DNA from 3 places in the Janibacter sp. FSL W8-0316 genome. Region 2 is predicted to be linked to each of the others. Evidence: predicted binding sites of a transcription regulator. Region 2 holds the regulator's gene; each other region holds the start of a gene.
What was found. The regulator LexA, encoded in region 2, represses DNA repair genes until DNA is damaged. The targets are predictions, from matches to a motif close to TCGAACANNTGTTCGA.

Region 1: the regulator LexA is predicted to act here: its motif matches at 972-987, upstream of recA (recombinase RecA).
Region 3: the regulator LexA is predicted to act here: its motif matches at 1,222-1,237, upstream of NYE39_RS00360 (HNH endonuclease signature motif containing protein).

The regions. Positions count from the first base shown of each region.
Region 1 covers NZ_JBBOQX010000001.1:1,044,480-1,047,725, reverse strand. The annotation lists gene NYE39_RS05120 (ABC transporter permease) at 1-144, shown strand, start outside; gene NYE39_RS05115 (ABC transporter permease) at 141-929, shown strand; gene recA (recombinase RecA) at 1,161-2,231, shown strand; gene NYE39_RS05105 (regulatory protein RecX) at 2,246-2,866, shown strand; gene NYE39_RS05100 (hypothetical protein) at 2,823-3,011, opposite strand; gene NYE39_RS05095 (hypothetical protein) at 3,008-3,175, opposite strand; gene NYE39_RS17285 (LamB/YcsF family protein) at 3,172-3,246, opposite strand, start outside.
Region 2 covers NZ_JBBOQX010000001.1:3,429,909-3,433,154, forward strand. The annotation lists gene NYE39_RS16775 (NAD-dependent protein deacetylase) at 91-954, shown strand; gene lexA (transcriptional repressor LexA) at 929-1,678, opposite strand; gene NYE39_RS16785 (LysM peptidoglycan-binding domain-containing protein) at 1,883-2,269, shown strand; gene nrdR (transcriptional regulator NrdR) at 2,555-3,013, shown strand; gene NYE39_RS16795 (vitamin B12-dependent ribonucleotide reductase) at 3,078-3,246, shown strand, end outside.
Region 3 covers NZ_JBBOQX010000001.1:85,490-88,735, forward strand. The annotation lists gene NYE39_RS00360 (HNH endonuclease signature motif containing protein) at 1-1,208, opposite strand, end outside; gene NYE39_RS00365 (alpha/beta hydrolase family protein) at 1,378-2,211, shown strand; gene NYE39_RS00370 (kynureninase) at 2,183-3,246, opposite strand, start outside.

The sequences.
Region 1 (3,246 bases), 2.4 Mb from region 2:
TGGCACGGCGTGGAGCTGTGCCGGGCTGCCGCCCACGGGAGCTTCGCCCCCTTCGACCTCGTGCACCTGGCGGTGCTCGTGCTCTTCGTCGGAGCCGGCTGGCTCTATGCCCGCACCGGCATGACGCGCAGGCTGGTCTCGTGACCACCGGTGTCCTCACGCCCGGCCTGGCGATGTGGCGCTCGGTCGTCGAGCGCAATGTCGTCGGCTTCCGGCGCCAGTGGGCCGCCTTCGTCACCGGCTTCGCCGAGCCGGTCTTCTACCTGCTCTCCCTGGGCATCGGGGTCGGGTCGCTCGTGCCCGTCGTCGTGACCGACGGCGGGCAGGAGGTCGGATACGCGGCCTTCGTCGCGCCGGCCATGCTCGCCGCGTCGGCGATGAACGGCGCGATCATGGACTCGACCTTCAACGTCTTCTTCAAGCTGCGCTACGCCCGCATCTACGACGCGATGCTCGCGACCCCGCTGGGCCCGCGCGACATCGCCGTCGGCGAGGTCGTCTGGTCGCTCATCCGGGGCGGGGTCTACGCGCTCGTCTTCTACCTCGTGGCGCTCGCGGTCGGCGTCGTCGAGTCGTGGTGGTCGCTCCTCGCGGTGCCGGCAGCGGTCTTCATCGGGCTGGCCTTCTCGGCCGTGGGCATGTTCGCGACGACCTTCATGCGCTCGTGGGTGGACTTCGACTGGGTCATGCTCGTCATCCAGCCACTCTTCCTGCTGTCGGCGACCTTCTTCCCCCTCGGGACCTACCCGGGGTGGGCGCAGCCGATCGTCCAGGCGACGCCGCTCTACCACGGGGTGGCGCTGGAGCGGGGGCTCATGCTCGGCGAGGTCGGGTGGGGCCTGCTGTGGCACGTCGGCTACCTCGTCGCGCTCGGCGCGGTCGGTGTCTGGGCGACCTCGCGACGGATCGAGACCCTCCTGCGTTCGTAGTCCGAAGGGGGAGTGCGGCGTGTCGGCGCGTCGCTCCCGACCTCGAACACGTGTTCGGCTACGGTTGTCCACAGGTGCCCGACCGACAGCACCGGTGTCCACAGCCCCACGGCAGCTGCGGACCGTTGTCGGTGGCGGCCCCTAGCGTCTGACCAGAGCGCACGACACGTCCGACCGTGTGGACCTGGTCGCCGGTGGACGCGCCCGACACGACGACAAGGAAGGTGTGGCATGGCTGAGGTCACCGCCATCGACAGCAAGCTCCACGAGCAAAAGCTCAAGTCCCTCGACAACGTCATGGGCCAGATCGAGAAGCAGCACGGCAAGGGCGCGGTGATGCGCCTGGGCGACGACGTGCGTCCGCCCATCGCGGTCATCCCGACAGGTGCGATCGCGCTCGACGTGGCCCTCGGCATCGGCGGCCTGCCCCGCGGCCGGGTCGTCGAGGTCTACGGCCCGGAGTCCTCCGGCAAGACGACCGTGGCCCTGCACGCCGTGGCCAACGCCCAGCGCGCCGGCGGCATCGCGGCCTTCATCGACGCCGAGCACGCGCTCGACCCCGAGTACGCCAAGAAGCTGGGTGTCGACACCGACGCCCTCCTCGTCAGCCAGCCCGACACCGGTGAGCAGGCGCTCGAGATCGCCGACATGCTCATCCGCTCGGGTGCGCTCGACATCATCGTCATCGACTCCGTCGCGGCGCTCGTGCCGCGCGCCGAGATCGAGGGCGAGATGGGCGACAGCCACGTGGGTCTGCAGGCCCGACTCATGAGCCAGGCCCTGCGCAAGATCACCGGTGCGCTCAACAGCTCCGGCACGACGGCGATCTTCATCAACCAGCTCCGCGAAAAGATCGGCGTCATGTTCGGCTCGCCCGAGACGACCACCGGTGGCAAGGCGCTGAAGTTCTACGCCTCGGTCCGGCTCGACGTGCGGCGCATCGAGACGCTCAAGGACGGCACCGACCCGGTCGGCAACCGCACCCGCGTCAAGGTCGTCAAGAACAAGGTCTCCCCGCCCTTCAAGCAGGCCGAGTTCGACATCCTCTACGGGCAGGGCATCTCTCGCGAGGGCGGCCTCATCGACATGGGTGTCGAGCACGGCTTCATCCGCAAGGCCGGTGCCTGGTACACCTACGAGGGCGACCAGCTGGGCCAGGGCAAGGAAAATGCCCGCAAGTTCCTCAAGGACAACCCCCAGCTCGGCGAGGAGATCGAGACCAAGATCAAGACCAAGCTCGGCATCGGGGTCCAGCCCGAGGCCGAGGAGGAGACGCCGGCCGAGGTCCCGGTCGACTTCTGATCAGGTCCCCTTCCATGAGCGAGCACGACCGGCCGGCCGCCGCGCGCACCCACGAGCGACTCGAGGGCTTGCGTGCGGCGGTCTCCGCCATCGAGGAGCGGGCAGGCGACCCGCCGACTCCGCCGCCGGAGCCGGCGACGCGAGACGCCGACTCCGACCCCCACGCGGTCGCCCGAGCGGTCGTCCTGCGTCAGCTGACCGGTGCGCCCAAGAGCCGCAAGCAGCTGCAGGAGGCGCTGACCCGCAAGGGCTGCCCGCCCGAGGTGGCCCGCGAGGTGCTCGACCGCTTCGAGGAGGTCGGGCTCGTCGACGACGAGGCCTACGCGCAGGCCTTCATCCGCTCCAAGCAGGCCGGCCGCGGTCTGGCTCGTCGGGCGATCTCGCACGAGCTGCGGGCCAAGGGCGTCGACGACGAGCTCGCGCAGTCACTCCTCGACGAGGTCGACCCGGAGGACGAGCGGGCGCGCGCCCACGAGCTCGTCGCCAAGAAGCTGCGCTCGATGCACGGCCTGGACCGGGCCGTCCAGACCCGCAGGCTGGCGGGCATGCTCGCCCGCAAGGGCTACGGGCACGACGTCGCCAGAGTGGTCATCACCGAGGCGCTCGACGCCGAGCCGGAGCACCAGCGCGACTGAGCCGCACGCGAGCACCCGGCACTAGCTGGGCCGCACGGTCGCACGATCCGCGGACCACCTCCTCGCTCGGCAGCTCGTCGGTGACGGCTCGCTCGAGGGTGGGTCCCTGCAGCCGCGCCCCGACCCGGTCGACGTCTGCCGTCACCGACCACTCCGCGCTCGTGAGCGTGCGCCGGCGAGATAGGTGAAGCCGGCGAAGGCGACCTCGACGACGGAGATCTCGTGGGCCCGGCTCGTCGCGCCCCCGGTGGGCCGGCCAAGCGTGCCGGCGGCTGAGCGCAGGGGAGCGGCTACCGCCGTCGTCGTCACGCGTGGGTCGAGGGTGCCGAGGACGGTGCGCCCCGCACGGCGCGGGCGTCCTCGGCACGACGCAGCCAAGC
Region 2 (3,246 bases):
GGCGGGTGGTGGTGACCATCCTCGTGGACTGCGACGTCGGCCGGGGGCGGCTGGTTCCACCGGTCTGTCGCGCCGACCTACGATCGGTCCATGGCAGATGCGTCCGAGGCGGTCACGGAGCAGATTGCAGCCGTGCTGTGCGCTGGCCCGGCGCTCGTGCTCACCGGCGCGGGCATGTCCACCGACAGCGGCATCCCCGACTACCGCGGGCCAGACGGCACCCGCCGGGTGACGCCGATGCACCTGTCCGAGTTCGTCGGGAGCAGCCAGGCGCGGCAGCGCTACTGGGCACGCAGCTTCGTCGGCTGGAGACGCTTCCACGCGGCCCGGCCCAATGCAGCGCACCACCTCGTGACCCGACTGCAGGAGCTCGGCGCGGTCGGACCGCTCATCACGCAGAATGTCGACGGCCTGCACCAGGCCGCCGGCACGCGCGATGTCGTCGAGCTGCACGGCAACCTCGTCGAGGTCGTCTGCCTGACGTGCGGCGCACGCATCGACCGGCCGACGCTCGACGCGCGGATGGCTGCGCAGAACCCCGGCTTCGACGTCGACAGCGACGAGATCCGGCCCGACGGCGACGTGCGCCTGGACGCGGTCGACGTCGAGCGCTTCGTCGCGCCGGCGTGCGATCAGTGCGGTGCGGACACACTCAAGCCAGACGTCGTCTTCTTCGGCGGGGCGGTCGCCAAGCCGCTCGTCCAGCACTGCTTCGACCTCGTGGACGCGGCGCCGAGCCTGCTCGTCCTCGGCAGCTCGCTGCAGGTGATGTCGGGGCTGCGCTTCGTCCGGCACGCGGCCAGGCGCGGGATCCCGGTCTCGCTCATCACCCGGGGGCCGACCCGGGGCGACGACCTCGTCGACCATCGCGTCGACGGGGAGCTGGGGGACTCCCTTCGCTCCCTCGTCGACCTCGTGGAGGTGGAGGTCAGAGGCGCCGCAGCACCGCGGTGACCTTGCCGAGGATCGTCGCGTGGTCGCCGTCGATGGGGTCGAAGGCGGGGTTGTGGGGGAGCAGCCACACGTGGCCGTCCTTGCGCTTGAAGGTCTTGACCGTGGCCTCGTTGTCGAGCATCGCGGCGACGATGTCGCCGTTGTCGGCGCTCGGCTGCTGCCGCACCACGACCCAGTCGCCGTCGCAGATCGCCGCGTCGATCATCGAGTCGCCGACGACCTTGAGCAGGAAGAGCGAGCCCTCGCCGACGATCTGCTTGGGCAGCGGGAAGACGTCGTCGACGACCTCCTCGGCGGTGATCGGGACGCCGGCGGCGATCTGGCCCAGGACGGGGACATAGCTCGCCTCGGGGTGCTCGTCGCCGGAGCCGGTCGGGTCGACGACCTCGTCGTCGGCGCTCGCGCCACCACGCATGCCGGCCATGTCGGCGACCGCGGCGGGCTCGGTCGGCGTCGGCTCGCCGTCGGGGGAGATGACCTCGATGGCGCGGGGGCGGTTGGGGTCGCGCCGCAGGTAGCCCTTGCGCTCGAGGGAGGAGAGCTGGTGGGCGACAGAGCTGGGGGAGGTCAGCCCGACGAGCTCACCGATCTCGCGCAGGCTCGGCGGGTAACCACGGGTGGCGACGGCATTGCGGATCACCTCGAGCACTTTGCGCTGGCGCACCGTCAGCCCGTCGCCGGTGTCCCGCTGCGGGAGCTGGTGGATGTTGTCCTCGTCGCCCATCTCGACCCCTTCGTCCGTCTGCCGCGACACCGTTGTCGGTGGTCGCTGGTCAACTTCTCGGTGTGACCGACAGTAGGCCGGTCGAACACGTATTTCAAACACATGTTCGAGCGTGTTGTTGATTTCTTTCGAACAGCCGTGCTAGACATCGTACAGACGTTCTATCGAACACCGGTTCGACAGAGCCGCCACGAGGAGGACCGCATGACCGCTCTCACCGCCGCCCCCGTCCGCATCGACGTGCGCCCCGGCCGGCCGGCACGCTCCCGTCACCTCGTCTCCGTGCCGACGGGTGACGCGGTCACCGACCGTGCGCCGGCCTCCCTTCGCCTGACCCGTCGTGGGCGCCTGGCCATCACGACCACGACCGTGCTCGTCGCGAGCATCGCCGGCGCGACGATGGCCTTCGGCGGCCCGGCCGCCACGCCGCAGACCGTGACGGTCGAGCCCGGGCAGACCCTGGGTCAGATCGCCGCCACCGAGCTGTCCGACGTGCCCACCCGTGAGGCCGTCACCCGCATCCAGCTGGCCAACGACCTGCCCTCGAGCCACGTGCACGCCGGTCAGACGCTGACCATCCCCGCGCCCTGAGGCGCCCCTGACTCCCGGGCTCTTCGACCCAGCCCGGGCCCGCCATCGGCCGTCTCCACAGCGCGTGGAGGCGGCCGATGTGCCGTTCGTCGACCGACCTGCCGGGGGACTTGCGTCGCGGCTCACAAGGGTTTCTAATGGTCACTACATCTAGTGGTTACACCGTTGTCATTCGTCCACATCTAGTGCACAGGATGAAGCCGGTTCTCCACAGGAAATGGGGTTTCGTCCCCAGATCTGTCCACCGCACCGTCCACAGGACGGCGTCGATCGAAGGGAGTAGGCATGCACTGCCCGTTCTGCCGGCACACCGACTCCCGGGTCATCGACAGCCGCACGACCGAGGACGGCAGCGCCATCCGGCGCCGCCGTCAGTGCCCCGAGTGCAGCAGGCGCTTCACCACCCTGGAGAGCGCCAGCCTGACCGTGACCAAGCGGTCCGGTGCGGCGGAGCCCTTCAGCCGGGCCAAGGTGCTCGCCGGTGTCCGCAAGGCCTGCCAGGGCCGACCGGTCACCGAGGACCAGCTCGCCATCCTCGCTCAGCGCGTGGAGGAGAGCATCCGCTCGCAGGGCAGCGCCGAGATCGACGCCCACGAGGTGGGCATGGCGATCCTGCCGCCGCTGCGCGAGCTCGACGAGGTCGCCTACCTGCGCTTCGCGTCGGTCTACCAGTCGTTCGACTCGCTCGAGGACTTCGAGACCGCCATCGAGCGGCTGCGCGCCGAGCACGCGCCCGCTCCCTAGACCAGACCAGCACTCCACACCGACCAGCAGCAGACCGTCACCACACGGATCGAGGAGAAGCAGCATGACCGAGACCGCCGGCAAGCCGAGCGCCCGTCGCGGGTCCCGCACCAAGGGCCTGACGATCAAGCGCATCCACACTACCGAGGGCGTCCACCCCTACGACGAGGTGACCTGGGAGAAGCGCGACGTCGTCCAGCAGAACTGGAAGACGGGTGCGACGATCTTCGAGC
Region 3 (3,246 bases), 3.3 Mb from region 2:
CTGACGATCAGGGTGGCCGCGACCTTGTGGTGCAGGTGGTCCGTCGGGAGGCGCAGCAGCAGGTCGGCGAACGCGAGCCCGCGACGGTGCTGCCAGTCCAGGGTGCGGTCCTTGGCCGATGGCGCATCGTGGCTCGGCGCACCGCTCTCACTCGCCGCACCGCTCGCACCCGCCGCGCTGCCGGTGCGACGACGCGGTGCGGTCATGGCGTCGATGACCTTCTTGAGGGCCGCCCCGGAGGCCCACGGCACCGTGAACCGGCCGGTCATCGTGCCGTCGTGGTTGTCCTTGATCCAGAAGGCGGCCTTCTCGAGCGCCCGCTCCTCCTCGCTGACGACGAGTTCCTGCTCGTGGTCGTCGACGACCGCTTCGTCGGGCTCGATCGCCTCGAGCACCCGGCGGGCCGCGCGACGCAGCTGGCTGGGGGAGCGGCCGACCGCGAGCCGCAACAGCTCGGCCTCGCACTCACGGCGCTGCTCGGGCGTGACGCCCTCCGGCAGGTCGTCGAGAGCGCGCAGGATCACCTTGGCGTGCGCGGCACTGATCGTGCCGGCGTCGAGCGCCGCGCTCGTGGCCGTCAATCGGGGGCCCCGGGAGGCGTCGGACCCGTCGCCCTGGCCCGGCTCACCCGGCGTCGAGTCGTCGTCGCCCGGATCGGCCTGACCAGTCGGGCCCGCGTCTCCATCCGGGCCTGCCTCGTCCGACGTGCCAGCCTCGCCGTTCGTGCCGTTCGTGCCGTTCGTGCCGTTCGTGCCGTCGTCCGGGCCGCTGCCGGTGCCGGTGGTGTCGCGGTCCGTTGCGCCCTCGCCACCGGGCTGCGCGGGCGTGTCCCCCAAGGCGTCGGCCAGGTCGGCATCACTGGCCGACGTGTGGCGGTCGCTGTCGGTCGCGCCCGCGAGCCACGACCCCGAGTCGGCGTGCCCTGCCCGTGTCGTCGCGCCCGTCTTGGTGGCGCGCGCGACCAGTCGCAGCTTGAGCGCGTCGACTCTCCGTGACAGTCGCTCGACCTCCGCGATCCGTGCCCGCAGGTCGCCGAGATCCGACCCGTCGGTCAGGGTGCCCAGCATCGCGTCGACCTGCGCGTGCGTGTGGCGCAGCAGCGCCTCGAGCGTGGGCGCCGCGAGTCGGATGGGCGTGCGCGGCCAGGCGACCTCGATGCGGTGCAACTGCTCCGCCATCGCCGCCTCAACCCCTGACACCGTTGCCATGACTCCAACCTAATCGAACACCAGTTCGAGGTCAACCCTCGCTGTGGACAATCGCTCCGACGCCGCTCCTGCGCGCGCCGCCGCCCTTCGTGACCATCCATCCCCATCCTGGACCGGCCCACCGACAGCCCTCCCAGGCCGCGGATCGCCGGGGTGGGACAGTGGGCCCGTGGCCCGCGAAGACGAGACCCTCACCCGCCTCCTGAGCGAAGGGGAGACCCCTCGCCCCGTCGAGGTGGTCACCTACGGCGACCTGCCCGACCAGGTCTACGAGCTCCACGAGCCCGCCGAGCTCCACGAGCCCGCCGAGCTCCATGAGCCCGCCGTGCCCCAGTCGCCCGTGCCCCAATCGCCCGTGCCCCAATCGCCCGTGCCCCAGTCACCGCCGACCCTCGTCGTCGTACACGGCGGCTACTTCCGACCGGCGGTCGACCGCACCCACGCCCGACCCCAGGCCCGTGCGCTCGCCGCAGCGGGTTGGCGGGTCGTGCTCGCCGAGTACCGCCGCGTCCCCGGCGACCCCGGGGCGAGCGCCGCCGACCTCACCGCCCTCGACACCCACCTGCGCGCCGGCGGTCACGACGTCGCCGCCTGGGTCGGGCACAGCGCCGGAGGAGCCCTGGTGCTCTGGCGCGCCACCGCACCACACCTGCCGCCGGCGCGAGCCGTCGCGCTGGCCCCGGTCGCCGACTTCGCCGCCGCCGTCGCCGAACGCCTCGGCTCCGACGCCGTCCGCGACTGGATGGGCGCCTCCCCGGACGACGACCCCGACCACTACGCCCGTCTCGACCCGACCCGGCTCCTTGCCGCCGATCCCGCTGCAGCGCAACGGATCACGGTCCTGCACGGTGACGAGGACGTGAGCGTCCCCCTTCGCCAGTCGGCGGGTCTCGAGCGCACGGTCCTGCGCGGCGCGGACCACTTCGACCTCATCGACCCGACCTCACCGCACTGGCCGGCCGTCGTCGACGCGATCAGTCGCGCAGCTGCGCCTCGATCATGACGAGCGCCTCGGCGACCTCGCCGTAGCTCGTGCTCAGGGGCGACAGGCCCATCCGGATCCCGTCCGGTTCGCGGAAGTCCGGCACGACGTCCTGCTCCCACAGCGTCCGGTACACCTCGCGGAACCGCGGGTGCGCAAGGGTCACGTGCCCGCCGCGCACCTCGTCGTCGAGCGGTGAGACGACGCGGACGCCGTGCGGCGCGAGCACCTCGTCGACGGCTTGGATGACGAAGCGCCCGAGACGGGCAGCCTTGTCGCGCACCGCATCCAGCCCCACGGACTCGATGAGGTCGACGGTGTCCTCGATGCCGACCATGCCGAGCACCGGGGGAGTGCCGGAGATGAACCCGCGCATCCCCGCGCCCGGCCGGTACCCCGGCCCCATGACGAAGGGGTCCGCGTGCCCCATCCACCCCTGGATCGGCTGGCGCAGCCGCTCCTGGTGGCGCGCCGCGACGTAGCCGAAGGCCGGCGCCCCCGGCCCGCCACCGAGGAACTTGTACGTGCACCCCACCGCGAGGTCGACACCGTGCGCGTCGAGGTCGCTGCGCACGACGCCGACGGAGTGGCACAGGTCCCACAGGACGAGCGCGCCGGCGTCGTGGGCGAGCCGGGTGATCTCGGGCAGGTCGGCGATCCAGGCCGACTTGTAGGCGACGTGGGAGAGCAGGACGACACCGGTGCGGTCGGTCAGGGCGCCGGCGACGAGATCGGGGGTGACCCCCTTCGCCGGGTCCGGCTCGAGCCAGACCAGCTGCGCGCCGGTCTCGGCCGCAATGCCTTCTGCCACATAGCGATCGGTGGGGAAGTTTTCGGTGTCGAGGATGATCTCGGGTCGCTCCGGACCGGCCGCGGCGACGGCTGCCCGCAGCAGCTTGTAGAGCATGACCGTGGTCGAGTCGCCGACGACCGTCTGGCCGGCGGCGGCGCCCAGGCAGACCTCGCCGATCCGGTCACCGAGCCGCAGCGGCAGCTCCATCCACTGCTCGTCCCACGACCGGATGAGCCGCGTGCCCCAGGCCCCGGCGACGAGGT